4 regions of the Pectobacterium sp. HCp5_1 genome follow, and region 1 is predicted to be linked to each of the others. Evidence: predicted binding sites of a transcription regulator. Region 1 holds the regulator's gene; each other region holds the start of a gene.
The links. Region 1 encodes CRP, which controls carbon source genes, mostly activating them, when cyclic AMP is high. Its sites were predicted from a motif close to ATGTGANNNNNNTCACAT; they were not measured.
Positions count from the first base shown of each region.

Region 2: Q3A88_RS12475 (NupC/NupG family nucleoside CNT transporter) is a predicted target of CRP. The motif match lies at 1,238-1,255, and genes of this name have one in related genera.
Region 3: udp (uridine phosphorylase) is a predicted target of CRP. The motif match lies at 1,070-1,087, and genes of this name have one in related genera.
Region 4: Q3A88_RS01805 (ABC-F family ATPase) is a predicted target of CRP. The motif match lies at 2,884-2,901, and genes of this name have one in related genera.

Region 1 is NZ_JAUMIO010000053.1:8,474-12,621, forward strand. Features, by position in the region: gene Q3A88_RS20820 (hydrolase) at 1-487, shown strand, start outside; gene Q3A88_RS20825 (YheU family protein) at 484-720, shown strand; gene Q3A88_RS20830 (phosphoribulokinase) at 845-1,714, shown strand; gene Q3A88_RS20835 (OsmC family protein) at 1,828-2,235, opposite strand; gene crp (cAMP-activated global transcriptional regulator CRP) at 2,611-3,243, shown strand; gene Q3A88_RS20845 (aspartate aminotransferase family protein) at 3,392-4,148, opposite strand, start outside.
Region 2 is NZ_JAUMIO010000016.1:14,297-18,444, reverse strand. Features, by position in the region: gene Q3A88_RS12475 (NupC/NupG family nucleoside CNT transporter) at 1-1,075, opposite strand, end outside; gene Q3A88_RS12470 (TatD family hydrolase) at 1,379-2,176, opposite strand; gene Q3A88_RS12465 (CsbD family protein) at 2,291-2,479, opposite strand; gene Q3A88_RS12460 (DUF1328 domain-containing protein) at 2,640-2,801, opposite strand; gene osmY (molecular chaperone OsmY) at 2,955-3,563, opposite strand; gene prfC (peptide chain release factor 3) at 4,068-4,148, opposite strand, start outside.
Region 3 is NZ_JAUMIO010000036.1:28,727-32,874, reverse strand. Features, by position in the region: gene udp (uridine phosphorylase) at 121-891, opposite strand; gene Q3A88_RS18670 (hypothetical protein) at 1,156-1,752, opposite strand; gene Q3A88_RS18665 (YafY family protein) at 1,840-2,517, shown strand; gene Q3A88_RS18660 (dienelactone hydrolase family protein) at 2,564-3,391, shown strand; gene Q3A88_RS18655 (methyl-accepting chemotaxis protein) at 3,493-4,148, opposite strand, start outside.
Region 4 is NZ_JAUMIO010000002.1:62,602-66,749, reverse strand. Features, by position in the region: gene treB (PTS trehalose transporter subunit IIBC) at 1-761, opposite strand, end outside; gene Q3A88_RS01815 (GNAT family N-acetyltransferase) at 1,336-1,896, opposite strand; gene Q3A88_RS01810 (PhzF family phenazine biosynthesis protein) at 1,909-2,805, opposite strand; gene Q3A88_RS01805 (ABC-F family ATPase) at 2,923-4,148, shown strand, end outside.

The DNA.
Region 1 (4,148 bases):
CTACCAGCACTACCTGCTGCGCCTGTTGAAACAAAACGCTGGCCGCAAGCTGGCGGCTTACCCAGATACGCTGCCAATTCAGCTACCGCAGTTGAAGCGAATCCGCCAGCTACGCGAGTTTGATGACGTCATTACTTCACGTATCCACGGCTTCCGCGATGCAGCCGACTACTATCGACGCTGTAGCGCTCTGCCGCTGTTGCCTCAGATACGTAAACCGCTACTCATCATCCATGCGAAGGACGATCCTTTCATGACGTCAGAGGTGATTCCCGATCTGTCGCAGTTACCGTCTAATATTGAGTATCAGCTAACGGAACATGGCGGGCATGTCGGCTTCGTCGGCGGAACGTTGCTGAAACCGGAAATGTGGCTGGAACAGCGCATTCCCAACTGGCTTAGCCCATTTTTGGACCAGGCCAGCGACTCTTTTCCTTCAGGAACCGTTTTTACTCAGGAACCCTTTGAATCAGGAAACATAGCGTGATTATTCCCTGGCAACAGCTCGATCCAGAAACGCTGGATAACATCATCGAATCTTTCGTCCTGCGGGAAGGCACCGATTATGGCGAACAGGAGCGTTCACTGGCGCAGAAAGTGGAAGATATCCGCGGCCAACTCCAGTCTGGCGAGGTGGTGTTGGTGTGGTCTGAGTTGCATGAAACCCTCAATATCATGCCGCGTAATCAGCTCAATTCTGGAGGACATGCTCCTTATTGAGCACGCCGAAAGTCGTGAAAGAACGCGCCAAACATGCTAACAATGATGACAATTACGTCTTTTTTGAGGATGCGCGCAGGCCTTCGGTCTACGCGGGCATCGCGATCACGGAGTCACGCACCTTATGTCACATCAGCATCCGATTATTGCGGTTACCGGCTCCAGCGGAGCGGGAACCACAACAACCAGTCTGGCCTTCCGTAAGATTTTCCAGCAGTTTGATCTGCGCGCAGCCCAGTTAGAAGGCGATAGCTTTCACCGCTATACCCGCCCGGAAATGGATATGGCGATTCGTAAAGCACGTGATTCAGGACGCCACATCAGCTATTTCGGCCCGGAAGCGAATGATTTCAGCCTGCTGGAACAGTCGTTTATCGAATATGGCCTGCACGGGCGCGGCCAGACGCGTAAATACCTGCATACCTACGATGAAGCGATTCCCTATAATCAGGTTCCCGGAACATTCACGCCGTGGGAACCAATGCCGGAACCCACCGACATCCTGTTCTATGAAGGGCTACACGGCGGCGTGGTCACTGAGCAAAACGACGTGGCACAGCATGTGGATTTACTCGTCGGCGTAGTGCCGATCGTCAACCTGGAATGGATTCAAAAGCTGATTCGTGACGTTAATGAGCGCGGTCACTCGCGTGAAGCGGTGATGGATTCCGTCGTCCGCTCAATGGAAGACTACATCACCTATATCACGCCACAGTTCTCTCGCACACACATCAACTTCCAGCGTGTGCCTACCGTGGACACCTCCAACCCGTTCGCTGCCAAATCGATTCCGTCACTGGACGAAAGCTTCGTCGTGATTCATTTTCAGGGATTGGACAATATTGATTACCCCTATCTGCTCGCCATGTTGCAGGGGTCCTTTATCTCCCACATCAACACGCTGGTCGTTCCCGGCGGGAAGATGGGGCTGGCGATGGAATTGATCATGGCGCCGCTGGTGCAGCGGTTAATTGAAGGGAAAACCATCGAATAAGCATCGAGATACACGGGGCGACCACAGGGGTGAGGCCTCCCGACGGGAACCTCCCCCGGTGTTTCCACTAATAGCAGGCTTAAGTGACCAGAATGAGTGCCCAGAGAAAGGGATTATTCCAGCACTCTAATTTCGTGGCTGTGCGTCACCTCAACGGCTTTACCCAGCATCAGTGCCACAGAGCAGTATTTTTCCGCCGACAGTACGACGGCTCGCTCGACAACTTTGTCGGTCAACCCTTTTCCCGTCACGATAAAATGCAGATTGATGTGGGTAAATAAACGCGGCGCGTCAGACCGACGCTCTGACGTTAATTTCACTTCACAATCCGCTACATCGTTGCGGCCTTTTTGCAGAATCGATACCACATCAATCGCGCTGCATCCCCCTACAGACATCAACACCATTTCCATCGGACTGGGCGCTTTATCACCGGAATTGCCGTCCATCACTATCTGATGCCCTGATGCGGATTCGCCTAAAAACGTTAAGCCTTCAACCCATTTTACCCGTGCCTGCATGATGCCTCTCCACTAAAAATTTTTTGAAAATTTATACCGTTACTGTACAAAAACCAGCGTTAATCAGCGCTTTGTCATGCTGAAGCGAGACAACACAAGACACGTCCTTCAAGCTGTGTTAAAACGAAAACAGAATAGACCTTTTCTGGACAAACCCAGAAACGAAGAAGATGATGGCCTGGCCAGACATACCCCAGCCACGTTTACGGTGCGGCAAGGCAGCAACCGGAAAATAAAGGGTACAGTGGTTTCAGTATATTCCCTGACGTCATTCTGCCTAGACTGAATTTTATTTTTTTAGCAGTAAAACACGCCGTACAGGGAACTCTGACCCCTGTAATTTGCGCAGTGAATTACAACAGAGGATGATAGCGAATGGTTCTCGGCAAACCGCAAACAGATCCAACTCTCGAATGGTTCCTTTCCCATTGTCATATTCACAAGTATCCATCGAAGAGCACGCTGATTCACCAAGGTGAAAAAGCAGAAACGCTTTACTACATCGTGAAAGGCTCTGTCGCAGTGCTAATCAAAGATGAAGAAGGCAAGGAAATGATCCTTTCCTACCTCAATCAGGGCGATTTTATCGGCGAGCTCGGCCTGTTTGAAGAAGGTCAGGAGCGCAGCGCCTGGGTGCGGGCAAAAACTGCCTGTGAAGTGGCTGAAATTTCCTATAAAAAATTCCGCCAGCTCATCCAGGTTAACCCGGATATCCTCATGCGTCTGTCTGCACAAATGGCAAGCAGACTTCAGGTTACCTCTGAGAAGGTCGGCAACCTCGCCTTCCTTGATGTGACCGGCCGTATTGCCCAAACCCTACTCAACCTGGCCAAACAACCTGATGCCATGACGCATCCAGATGGCATGCAAATAAAAATTACCCGTCAGGAAATTGGGCAAATCGTTGGCTGCTCGCGTGAAACCGTGGGCCGCATTCTGAAAATGTTAGAAGACCAGAACCTGATCTCTGCACACGGTAAAACGATTGTCGTTTACGGCACTCGCTAAGCCCCTGTCGCTGTACCCTACCAATAAAAAAGCGTGAAGCCTCGGCCTCACGCTTTTTTTATGGCGAGCTTCCTGCTCACCACCCTACGGGTCGTTGCTAACGCAACGCTGAAAAACGTTCCCTACGTTTTTTTATGGCGTAACGTAATCAGTTTGCTGCGTTAACAACCTGCGCGACGGCTTTAGCGAATTTCGCCATCCCCTGCACAATATCATCTTCATCAATGATCAACGACGGTACAAAGCGGATCACATTCGGCCCAGCCATCAGCACCATAAGCCCCTGAGACGTTGCCGCCGCCAGAAACTCGCCCGCACGACCATGCCATTGCGGTTTCAGTTCTGCCCCCAACAGCAAACCCATACCGCGAACCTGTTCGAATACACCGAACTGCTGATTGATTTTCTCAAGCTCACTGACAAAGCGATCGTGGCGATCCGCCACGCCTGACAGCACTTCTGGCGTGTTGATAATATCCAGCGCGGCTTCCGCCACCGCACAGGCCAGCGGGTTGCCGCCATAGGTGGTGCCGTGCACCCCAACCGTCATAGCCGATGCGATCTCTTCCGTCGTCAGCATTGCGCTAATTGGGAAACCACCGCCCAATGCTTTAGCCGTTGTGAGAATATCCGGCGTAATGCCGTAGTGCATGTAGCTGAATAGTTTGCCAGTACGCCCCATTCCGCTCTGCACTTCATCAAACACCAGCAGCGCCTTGTGCTGATCGCATAGATCGCGAACACCTTGTAAAAATTCAGGCGTAGCAGGCGTAATCCCCCCTTCACCCTGAACCGGTTCCAGCACGACTGCACAGGTGTGATCGTCCATCACCGCTTTAACAGCAGCCAGGTCGTTGAAGGGAACATGAACAATATCGGCAGGCTTAGGCCCGAAACCATCGGCA
Region 2 (4,148 bases), on a different contig from region 1:
ACAGAACCTGCAAGCCCGCAGCGGCAACCACATCATCTGCCTTCAGGTACTCGCTGAAATTCATGTAAGCGACGAACTCGTTGACGATCAGTTTTTGCCCAATGAACGAGCCCGCAACCGTTGCTTCATGCCACGGTACACCGATCAAGAAAGCGACGGGCGAGAACACCCATCCCAGAATCAGTTGCAGCGACAGTTGCGGATAATCAAACCAGCCACCGATACCGCCCAGAATGCCGTTAAGAAGAGCAATCAACGCGACAAAAGCCAGCAGCATCGCGCCCACATTCAGCGCCAGTTGCATACCGGACGCCGCGCCGCTTGCCGCTGCATCGATGACGTTAGCCGGGCGATCGTCTTCATCGACAAAGCCAACCATCTCGTCATGATCGTGCGTTTTCTCCGTTTCCGGCACCATCAGTTTGGCGAACAGCAATCCACCCGGTGCCGCCATAAAGGAGGCCGCAATCAGGTAGTCCAGCGGCACGCCCATCTGGGCATAACCCGCCATCACCGATCCCGCAATGGAAGCCAATCCACCGCACATCACCGCAAACAGCTCAGAACGCGTCATGTTGGCGATATAGGGACGAACCACCAGCGGCGCTTCCGTTTGACCAACAAAGATGTTGGCTGTTGCAGAGAGCGATTCAGTACGGGAGGTTCCCAACAGTTTCTGCAACCCGCCGCCTAATAGACGGATGACCCACTGCATCACACCCATGTAATACAGTACCGCCACAAGGGAAGAGAAAAAGACGATGATCGGTAAAACACGGAATGCGAAAACAAACCCACCACCGCCAAAGACTTCGAACATTTTGTCGGAAACCAGACCGCCAAAAATGAATGAAACCCCTTGGTTTCCGTAGGCGATAACGTTTGCTACACCGCCCGTCAGTCCTTCCAGAATTTTGCGTCCTACTGGCACATACAACACCAGCGCACCGATACCAATCTGAAGAATGAAAGCACCAACTACGGTGCGCAATCTGATCGCTTTACGATTACTGGACAACATAACCGCGAACAAAATCAGAACAAGCATGCCGATGAGACTCATAACGAGTTGCATGTGCAGTTCCCTATAACGCGTGAAAAAAGTGAAAACAGAATAAAAAATCATTTCGCCAGAACGGTAAGTACGCCCTGGCGAGCCGATTATAAAGAGTGGCCCGAAAAGGTCGCTAATTTATGTCACAAATACACACAACATCGAACAGTCAAAAATGCTGAAAAGTGATCTACGTCACAATTTGATGGATGATATATGAAATCGGAATGACTGTTCTGTCTGCTGTTGCACAGAAATAAGAGAAAAGCGGAAGCAAACAGGCTTCCTCTTTCGGGGAATGGTTGCAGCATAACGGTAGCGGTGTTATGTCGGAGTGAGCCGCCCAAACAGTTTGAATGAATTCTGCCACAGCGCCTCGGCAATCTCTTCAGGCGGTTCTGCACGTAGCTCACACAGCGTTTGAAACGCGCACGAAATACGCTCGGGTCGGTTGGGCTGCCCCTGATAGCCACTCATCGGCATATCGGGCGCGTCAGTTTCCAGCAGCAACCGATCTAACGGCAACCGCGCGATCGCCTGGCGCGTTTTGTTCGCTCTGTCATAGGTAATGGTTCCCCCCACGCCGATGTAATAACCCAGCCGGATAAAGGCCTGCGCCTGCGCCAGGCTGCCTGCAAACCCATGAACTACGCCAGTACGCGGCACGTCGATACGGCGGAGCAATTGCGCCAGCCTGTCGTGGCTACGTCGCGAGTGCAGGATCGTCGGGAGATCGTATTTTTTCGCCAGCCGAAGCTGAGCCTCAAGAAAGGTAAGCTGTCGCTCAAACTGCGGTTCCGGCATATAGAGATCCAACCCAATCTCCCCCACCGCCACCAGCGTTACAGGCAACTGGCGCAGTTCCTCTTCCAGACGGAGCAGGTCGCTTTCCTGATGTTCAGCGATATAAAGCGGGTGAAGACCCAGTGCGGCATAAAGTGGAGAGTAGGTACGAGCGAGCGTCAACACGCGCTCAAAATGCTGAGAAGCCACAGCCGGAATAATGATGCGCTCAACCCCAGCGTCTTGCGCCAGACGTAAGCTTTCCGGTGCATCATCATAGAATAAGGGGAAATCGAAATGGCAGTGGGTATCGATAAAGCGGTGTCGTTCAGAAAGCACGTTGCTTCTCTCCGTCAAGATTAGGCCCGTCAAGATGAGGCGACCTAATCTACGCCCAAGTAATACCCTGCCAAAGCCTCATGGCAGAATCGGACTGGTCGTTGCGGTGAGGCCTCAGTGTAGCGTGGTTTTCTCTGAGGATACCTCTTCGTGCGCTTTTCCGTAACCCTCTTGCAAGACGCCGGACAGGTAATCATTACTCCCTTCCAGCCAGGCACAGTCGCTGTCAAACCAATCAGCCCACAGTGCCAGGAAATTCCCTTTCCACTGTTTCCATTTGCCAACAACGATATCGCTATTCATCATAACCCTCCTGATAAACTGTCGAAATGCAGCAAATACGCGGGTCGTATTAGTCAAAGATTTGTATCATGTGCCGGTAAAATATGACAGCCGCGTGGCGCGGCTGTGTGCTCTGTATGACATTTCTTTCCGTGGAGAAAGAATGAAAGAAGGTGCTGTGCTACGGCCGTTTTCGACCCGTGAACAAGCTAACCAGAAACAGAATAATACCGACTACAAAGACGATTTTCGCCGCGCCAGCTGCTGTACCGGCCAATCCGCCGAAGCCCAGTGCTGCCGCGATCAGTGCGATGACTAAAAATATAATGCCCCAACGAAACATACGCTCTCCTTACCAGACAAAAAATGAAAAATCATGGTGGTCATCCTGACGCGCTTCATGCGTCCTGACTGCGTATCCACAAGTGGTGTTTTATTGTGCGGATTAGGTAGGGTTATCCGCGATTACGGATAACCCTGTACGGTATGGCGACGGTTATTTCACTGCTAGGTCGTTCTTGACGCTTTTCACGCCGTCAACGGCCTTCGCAATACTTTCAGCCCGATCAGACTGCGCTTTGCTGTCCACCTCGCCGCTCAGCTGCACGACGCCAGCCTGCGTTTCGACTTTCACTTTACGGGACGGAACAATGTCATCTGCCAGCAGTTTGGCTTTAATCGTGCTGGTAATCACAGCATCATCGGCATAAGCGCCAACCGATTGTGATTGGGAATCTTTCACCTGCAGTTTATCGCTGACGGACTGGACGCCCTCAACCTGCGTCGCGATTTGCACCGCACGGGTGCTCAATTCCTGACTACCGACAAAGCCGCTCAGCGTGACGACGCCATTTGATGTTTCAACGGAAATGTCGCTGCTGGTAATCGATTTGTCTTCCAACAACGCACTCTTCACTTTTGCTGTGATCGCGCTGTCACTGACGTAGTCAGATGCTTTATTGGCGGAGCTATCGATTTTTGCACCAGTTGTGTCCGCGATACGTTCTACTTTCTGCCCCAACGTTTCCTCAGCCATGGCACCGCCAGCCAGAATAGAACCCAGAGCAACTACGATCAGCGATTGTGTCAATTTGGTCTTTTTCATCGATGTCTTCCTTCTTATGCTCTTCTATAAACCCGAAATAACCGATTTGGGTCACGTTAACGCCTGCACCGTCATCAGCAAATCAAGGTGATAATGACGTTATCAATACTCCGATAATTCCCTCTACTTGCATAAAAAATCAGAGTATTGAATTGCAAAGACGAAACAAATCAAAATAATGAACCAACTTAAATTGTACTAACAGTTGAACAAGCTAAATCAGTTAACACGCTGTTAACTATAGCCTACAGAATGGAAAATCACAGGGGAGCAAGGGAATATGCGCAGCAATTCAGATTTGTCTGTTGCACTGAAGCGAGAAATCACAGCAGGGAAAAAACCAGGGTAATACATTGTTTTTAAATACATTTAAAAATAAAAACACCCGGCAATTTTGGCCGAAAGCCAAGCATAACCGGGTGATGATTATTTTAACAATGTGATCACGATGTAAACGCCACAGTCACGATAATTTTCATGAAACCGTAGCGTCACCGTTCAAAATTAATGCTCGCGCGTTTGGTGGAACGTCACTTCTGGATAGCGTTCCCGCGTCAGGTTCAGGTTTACCATCGTCGGTGCGAT
Region 3 (4,148 bases), on a different contig from region 1:
AGTAAGTGATTCGGGTGAGCGAACGCAGCCAACGCACATGCAGCTTGAAGAATGACGGGTATATCAGGATACGGGCTGGCATCGACGATGACCAGCCCAAAATACCATCAATTTTTGTGCTTATTCAGCGGCTAACAAACGACGAGTCGCGTCCAGCAACACCTTGATGACGGTGGTTTCGGCCAGCTTCATGGTCGCCGCATCCGGGATTTCCTGCTGGGTACGGTTCACGATCACGCCCGCGATCATGCCCGCTTTCAGCCCCTGACTGGCGCACATCGTCAACAGCGTGGCGGATTCCATTTCATAGTTCAGCACGCCCATGCTCTGCCACTCTTCCATCGAACCTCGGAAGCGACGGACAACGCGTCCAGAGAAGGTGTCATAGCGTTCCTGACCGGGATAGAACGTATCGGAAGACGCGGTGATGCCCACGTGCAACGCCGCCCCCGACGCCTTCGCCGCTTCCACCAGCGCGGTGGTACAGCCGAAATCAGCCACGGCCGGGAATTCCATTGGCGCGAAGTGCAGGCTGGCCCCGTCAAGGCGAACGGCTGCCGTGGTTACTAGCACATCCCCGACATTGATACCGGACTGAATCGCCCCCGTCGTACCGACGCGCAGGAAAGTACGGATGCCGAGCTGCGCCAATTCTTCTACCGCGATTGACGTTGACGGGCCGCCGATACCGGTCGAGCAAACAATCACTGCCTTGCCGTCCAGCTCCGCACGCCAGGACGTAAATTCACGGTGTGATGCCAGATGTACCGGGTTATCCATCAGGCGAGCAATTTTTTCAACACGCTCAGGATCGCCGGGGACGATAGCCAGCGTCGCGCCCTGTAAATCGTTCTTGACCAGACCAAGATGGAACACATCAGATGTAGACATAACTGCCTCCCGGGCAATCAATTGGGTATTCAGAGAAATCGCGCCGGACGCTTCATCTATGCTGCCTTTCGCAGCCAGTCAGCGTCCGTTCAATAAAAAGACTCTAGCGCATCATGACGTTTTTTTAAGTGACGAGAGTCACCGATGAAAAAGAAACAAACATCAACATACATAAAAAATTTGATACAAATCACTATTTATTGGGTAGGGAATTCATTTTTGCCGATTAATTGTCTTCTAGTGTAGATTCTTTAACCTTATTAGTTACGACAACGAACCAAACTCAATACTCTCTGGTTCAATCATTTCCAGAAAGGCATCACATAGAACTTCCCCTTGCCAGGACGCACAAATGGCTTCTGCGCACTGCTGATTGTCGGCAAAGGCAAGATCGATAAAAATGCCGTTATCCAGACTGACTAAATGCTGGCTTTTCCAACCCGGCTGAAGTGAAAGGTGACGTTCTACCATCTGATTATACGCCTGGCGCATGTCACTCTCCTGAATACCCTGCTTGAGACGAAATCGCCCTATTTCGATACCGCCTCTGCTTGTGACTGACGGTGCGTCCGCCATTTGAACGGTGTAGTGCCCCATGCTATGCAGCCCGTTGACAGAAGCTCTGAAACAGGAAAATTCAGGCTGGCTTTCAACCGCTTTTGCCGCAGCCCGTGCAGCGTCAAGACTATGCCACACCACAAGATCGACACGCTCGGCGGAGAGATCGATGCCTGAAAATGCGATCCAGTCGATAAACCCAGGGAAATGCTTTAGCAGACGTTGTGCTGATACGCGCGCTGAGTCGGCCTCTTGCTGAGTTTTCACGGTATAAGTGACGATTTCGTAACATGGGGTAGCCATTATGAACTCCGTTATCATGATGATATGAAGCCTGAATCGTATTACACCACCCTGACAGAACTTGTCAGGGTGGTGTAATCTCTTCTCATGAAAACTATTCGGCTATTCTCTCTACTCGACCATCTTCGCGGCCGCGTGCACCCGGTATCAGCGGAAATATTAGCCCAAGCGTTGAATGTATCAGTCAGAACGATCTACAGGGATATGGCGGCGCTACAAAGCATCGGCGCCCCAATTCGCGGTGAATCGGGGCTCGGTTACATACTTGAAAAAGACTACTTCCTGCCCCCGCTGAATTTTGACCCAGATGAGCTGGACGCCATTATGCTGGGAATGCGGCTGGTAGCGGCTCGAGGCGATAACATGCTTTCCGCAGCAGCCAGCCGGGTTTCAGCAAAAATCAGCGCAGTGATTGATGTCAAAAAATCTGATAGTTATAAGTCGCTTCCTCTCAGAGCGGTTTCCCGACATACCGAGGAAAGTGAGAAAGCCATAAAGCACCTGGCCTTTATTCGCCTCGCTATTCGCAACAGGCTCCAACTACGCATTGCCTATGTTGATCTGCAAGGAAGAGAGAGCGATAGAATCGCTCGTCCTCTCGGGTTAACTCTGTTTGATGCTGTGTGGTTACTCACGATATGGTGTGAAACTCGCTCAGATTTTCGCAATCTAAGGGTCGATAACATCACTTCAATGGCAGAGACCGGCCTATACTTCAGACCAGAGAAAGGGAAACGCTTCGAAGACTATCTCAATACGCTGTAGGCAGAATACGGCTAACTACGATTCATCGATAACAGGAGTGCGCGTAATGAAGACTGATGAACAGACGACCTTCAAACATCTTCCTCAGGGGCTATCCCCGGCGGTAGAACCGCAGACCTCCTCCATCATTACGACGGATTCTGTCGGTATCATTGCCAGTGAAACCACTATTTCTTCTCAGGGTGAGCAGTTGCCTGCGTATATCGCCAGACCGGCGAACCATGACAAGCCGCTTCCTATCATCCTGGTGGTGCAGGAGATTTTCGGCGTTCATCAACACATTCAGGACGTTTGCCGCAGGCTGGCCAAACAAGGCTATATGGCTATTGCACCAGAACTGTATTTTCGTCAGGGCGACCCCAGCCACTATAGCGATATTCAGCGAATCCTGACCGAGCTGGTGTATAAGGTGCCTGATACGCAGGTGCTATCCGATCTCGATCACACGGCCAACTGGGCGATTAAACAGGGTGGGGACGCGAGTAAACTGGCGATAACGGGCTTCTGTTGGGGCGGACGTATCACCTGGCTCTACGCCGCACACAACCCGCAACTCAAGGCGGCCGTTGCCTGGTACGGCAAATTTACCGGCGAGAAAACGCTGAATAGCCCCAAACATCCGGTCGATATCGCAACAGAATTAGAAGCACCTGTGCTGGGGTTATACGGCGCGAAAGACGGGAGTATTCCGCTAGAACAAGTGGATATCATGCGGCAGGCGCTGCGTGCGGCCAACGCGGAAGCTGACATCATCGTCTACCCCGATGCCGGGCATGCTTTCCATGCCGATTACCGCCCCAGCTATCATGAAGAGTCCGCACGCGACGGCTGGCAGCGTATGCTGGCGTGGTTCCAGAAAAACGGCGTGGCGTAACACCTTCACTCGTTTTGCCTCTTATTCCACGATCTAAAACGCCACCGCATAACGGTGGCGTTGGTGTTTACCTGTTGATGATTTTACAGAGACAGACAGCCTTAGAACGTCGTCCAGTCGCCGTCATTGCCCTTACTTTTCGCCGTCGCTGGCGCTAAAGACAGCGTTGGCGTACGCGTTGGTGCCGATGCATAAGACGCGGTTTTGCCGCTGCCGTATGACTGCAACTTAAACGCGCTTACCGCTTCCGCGAGTACAGAGGCCTGTGATTGCAGAGACAGCGCCGCAGAAGCCGACTCTTCAACCAGAGCCGCATTCTGCTGGGTCGTGGTATCAATCTGTCCCACTGCCAGATTCATCTGGTTAATCCCGTCACTCTGTTCACGGCTGGCCTGCGAGATTTCGCTGATGATCTCATTCACATCCTGTACATAGCCCGTTAATCCGCTCATCGTTTCTTCAGCGGTATCCACCAGCGACATGCCCTCCTGAATTTTGCTTACAGAGTCGTCGATCAAATCCTTGATCTCGCGCGCGGCGGTCGCACTACGCTGTGCCAGAGAACGCACTTCCCCTGCCACCACGGCAAAACCACGCCCTTGCTCGCCCGCACGCGCCGCTTCAACCGCGGCGTTCAGTGCCAGAATATTGGTCTGGAACGCAATGCCGTCAATCACGCCAATGATTTCCGCCATACGCTGAGATGAATCGCGAATGCCGCGCATTTTCTGCGTTACAGAAACCATAACGTCGCCGC
Region 4 (4,148 bases), on a different contig from region 1:
TCCGGCACGATTTTTTTCAGCCGTGTCTCGATGATCGCCAGCGCCATCCCAGCCAGGACGGACGGAATGACCTGTGCCTGATAGCCTATCTTCTCAATCGTGAACCAGCCGAAATTCCACACTTCAGGCGTTTGTTGGCCGATGAGGTAGGCGTTCATTAGCTGCGGCGATACCAGCGTGATGCCCAGCACGATGCCGAGGATGGGCGTGCCGCCCATTTTGCGTACGGTTGACCAGCAGACCGCAACGGGGAGATAGAAGAAGATGGCTTCACCCAACAGCCAGAGGAAATCGTAGATGGTTTGCCAGGTTGGGTAGAGTTGTACCAGCGTTTGCCCGTCGCGCATCGGGATATCGCCAATGACGTTACGTGCACCGAGAATCAAGCCCCCGCTGATGAGCGCGGGAAGCAGCGGAAAAAAGATCTCGGCAAAGTGTGAAATACTGCGTTCAAACCAGCTCATGTTCTGGCGAGCGGCGACTTTGGCTTCTTCCTTATTCATCTCGCCTTTTCCCGTGGTGGCGAGCAGCGCCTTGTAATACTCATCCACATTGGTGCCGATCACGACCTGAAATTGTCCGGCGTTGGTAAAACATCCTTTAACAATACGTAGCTCTTCGATGTTCTTGGGATGGGCTTTGGACGAGTCGTGCAAGACGAAGCGGAGACGAGTGATGCAGTGTGTGACCGCCGCGATGTTCTCACGCCCGCCGACCAGTTCGATCAGACGGTCAATATCCTGTTGTTTCACTTTACTCATAGTCATGTCCTTTTTATCTTTTAGCGCAGACGTCGGGGACGCGAAGCAAGTACAGCTAGAGAAAAGCATAGTCTGTTAACGATGGTTTTGCCGTGAAAGGAAAATGCATTGAGCTGTTTTTAAAAGAGAATGTTCAGGCATGCGGCGTGCTGCACAAATCTGCGACGTGTGGGTAGACAAAAAGGAAAGGGGGATGAGCAGGGGGGCAGAGAGGCTGAAAAAACAAAAGCCGCCTGTAGGAGGCGGCTTTAGAGATTGTTTATATCACAATCAGAACGGGCTGATGATTGACCCAATACGTTCACAGTAACTGACATAAACATCTCCCATTCTTTTAAAGAATTTGCTGATTTTACGAAAAGTTTTCATTATCAGACTCCTCTAACGGGTTAGTTAAGTGTGATGTTCATCACGTTTTTAATGGTAGCGAAGATGAGATCGGATTTCAACATTTTTGTGATGTTAGTCACAAAAATATAACGACACGATAAATGAAACACGTCGTGGAGCGAAAGAACCTGATACGCAGCCGGAAGGTCAGCGCATCAGTTGATGGAAAGCATGTGAGGTCATATCAGGCGGGGTAGTGATAAATATTGTGATCGAACCACTGCTCGCCAATCTGCTCGGCGTCTTTCTCCGTGTGGTGAAAGCGGAAGCCAAGCCGTTGAGCGACAGCGTTGCTACGCGTGTTGGCGGTTGAGGCTCTGATGACGCAGCGCTCAACGAGGTTCGCATCGGTATAGGCGGCTATCAGTGTGCTGACAGCCTGAGAAACGATGCCTTTGCCTTCAAAGGCTTCGGCGATCCAATAGCCGATGACGCCTTCTTTATCCTGAATCGTGTTGAAGGAGACGATGCCAGCCAGCGCGTCGTCCCAGCGGATCATGTACACGGCGGCCGTTTTGTCGAAGAAGGCCTTTCTGTTGGCGCGAATGGTTTCACGCGTGTCATTGACGCTTTTGACGGAATCCGGCCAGGGTAAAGTACGCCGTAAGCGCACTTTTTCCTGCTGAATCAGGGTAAAGAGCGCATCGGCATCGCTCTCTTCTTGTATCGTTAGGCGCAGATGGGGCTGATGACGTAGCTCATACAGTTTGTCTGCAAATAACGGATCTACAACCGGCGTTTCCATAAAATCCCTCCCTTATCCCTGCAAGGTACCGTCAACGATCGTGACGCTGTGCCCGCCGATCCACGGTTCATCGTTCAGGTAAGTGACGGTAATCCGGCCATCGCAGTGCAGCATTGTACCCTGTCGCGCAAGGTAGCTGAGTGGCGCGGTGACGTTATTGATAGAATGCTGTTGGCGAAGCAGCGCCGCCAGACAGGCGTTGGCACTGCCGGTAACCGGATCTTCTTTGAGATGGCCACGTTCGATGTAGAACGCACGAACTTCATAATCGGCTGGCGTCGCATTATCGTGTGGACCATAGATGGCGATGCCGTTAGTCTGGCTGAGGTCTTGCACGGCTGAGAGCGCGTCTGCATCGGGTGTGATGTTCAGACAGGTGCCGGCGCTGTCGACGCGAACCACAAGCCAGCGAATGCCCATGTGCACCGCGGTGGGCGGGTAGCAGTTATCGATAGCAGCACTACCCAAACCAGTAATGCCCAGCGTTTTTTCCAGCAGTGGCGCATGCTCATCACCAAACGGAACCATGGTGGCCTGCGGCGCGTGAAAAGCCAGACTGCCGTCATCATTAATATTAATTGGCACTAAGCCAACGCCGCACTGTTGCACTAACTGACCTGGGGATTTAGAGCGCAATCCTTCTTCCAGCATGGCGTGTGCGGTGCCTAGGGTAGGGTGTCCGGCAAACGGCATTTCCGATTCTGGCGTAAAAATACGAACATGGTAATCCGCTAAAGGATCGGTGGCTGGCAGGACAAACGTGGTTTCTGACAGGTTTGTCCAGCGAGCGATCTCCTGCATTTGCGCATCGGTTAATCCCTTCGCCTCCATAATGACGGCAAGCGGATTGCCCTTGAAAGACTGCTGGGTGAAAACGTCGACCTGTTTGAAACGACGTACTATAGGCATCGCATTTCTCTCCTGTATGCGCTATCGCTTAAATATTACTCAAAACTAACCGCGATCCTATCGCGCGCTTGTGGCATAATGCGCGCCAAATCACATTCCGACTCGAGTATAAGTGCTGTGTTAAGTACCAACAATATCACCATGCAGTTCGGCAGCAAGCCGTTGTTTGAAAACATTTCCGTTAAATTTGGCGGCGGTAACCGTTACGGTTTGATTGGCGCAAATGGCTGCGGTAAATCTACATTCATGAAGATTCTCGGCGGCGATCTGGTGCCGAGCGGCGGTAACGTCTTCCTCGATCCTAATGAACGTCTGGGTAAACTGCGTCAGGATCAGTTCGCTTTTGAAAAATACAGCGTGCTGGATACCGTTATCATGGGCCACGGCGAGCTGTGGGCGGTAAAAGAAGAGCGCGACCGTATCTATTCATTGGCTGAAATGAGCGAAGCCGACGGCTACAAAGTTGCCGATCTGGAAGTGCAGTATGGTGAGATGGATGGCTACAGCGCAGAATCGCGTGCGGGCGAACTGTTGCTGGGCGTGGGAATTCCCGTTGAGCAGCACTATGGCTTGATGAGTGAGATTGCTCCCGGCTGGAAACTGCGTGTCCTGTTGGCGCAGGCGCTGTTTGCCGATCCCGATATCCTGCTGCTCGACGAACCGACCAACAACCTGGATATCGATACGATCCGTTGGTTGGAGCAAGTGCTGAACGAGCGTAACAGCACCATGATCATCATCTCGCATGACCGTCACTTCCTGAACATGGTTTGTACGCATATGGCGGATCTGGACTACGGCGAACTGCGTATTTACCCTGGCAACTATGATGAGTACATGACAGCAGCGACGCAGGCCCGTGAGCGTTTGCTGGCCGATAACGCCAAGAAGAAAGCGCAGATTTCCGAACTGCAATCGTTCGTCAGCCGCTTTAGCGCCAACGCCTCTAAATCCAAACAGGCGACATCGCGCGCACGCCAGATCGATAAAATCCAACTGGATGAAGTGAAAGCGTCCAGCCGTCAAAACCCGTTTATCCGTTTTGATCAGGATAAGAAACTGTTCCGTAATGCGCTGGAAGTTGAAGCGTTGAGCAAAGGTTTTGATAATGGCCCGCTGTTTAGCAAGCTGGGTCTGATGGTCGAAGTGGGTGAGAAAGTCGCTATTCTGGGTGCCAACGGTATCGGTAAATCGACATTGCTGAAAACGCTGGTCGGTGATGTTGAGCCGGATAGCGGTACGGTGAAATGGTCTGAAAACTCAAAAATTGGCTACTACGCGCAGGATCACGAATACGAATTCGATGAGACGCTGACCGTTTTTGACTGGATGAGCCAGTGGAA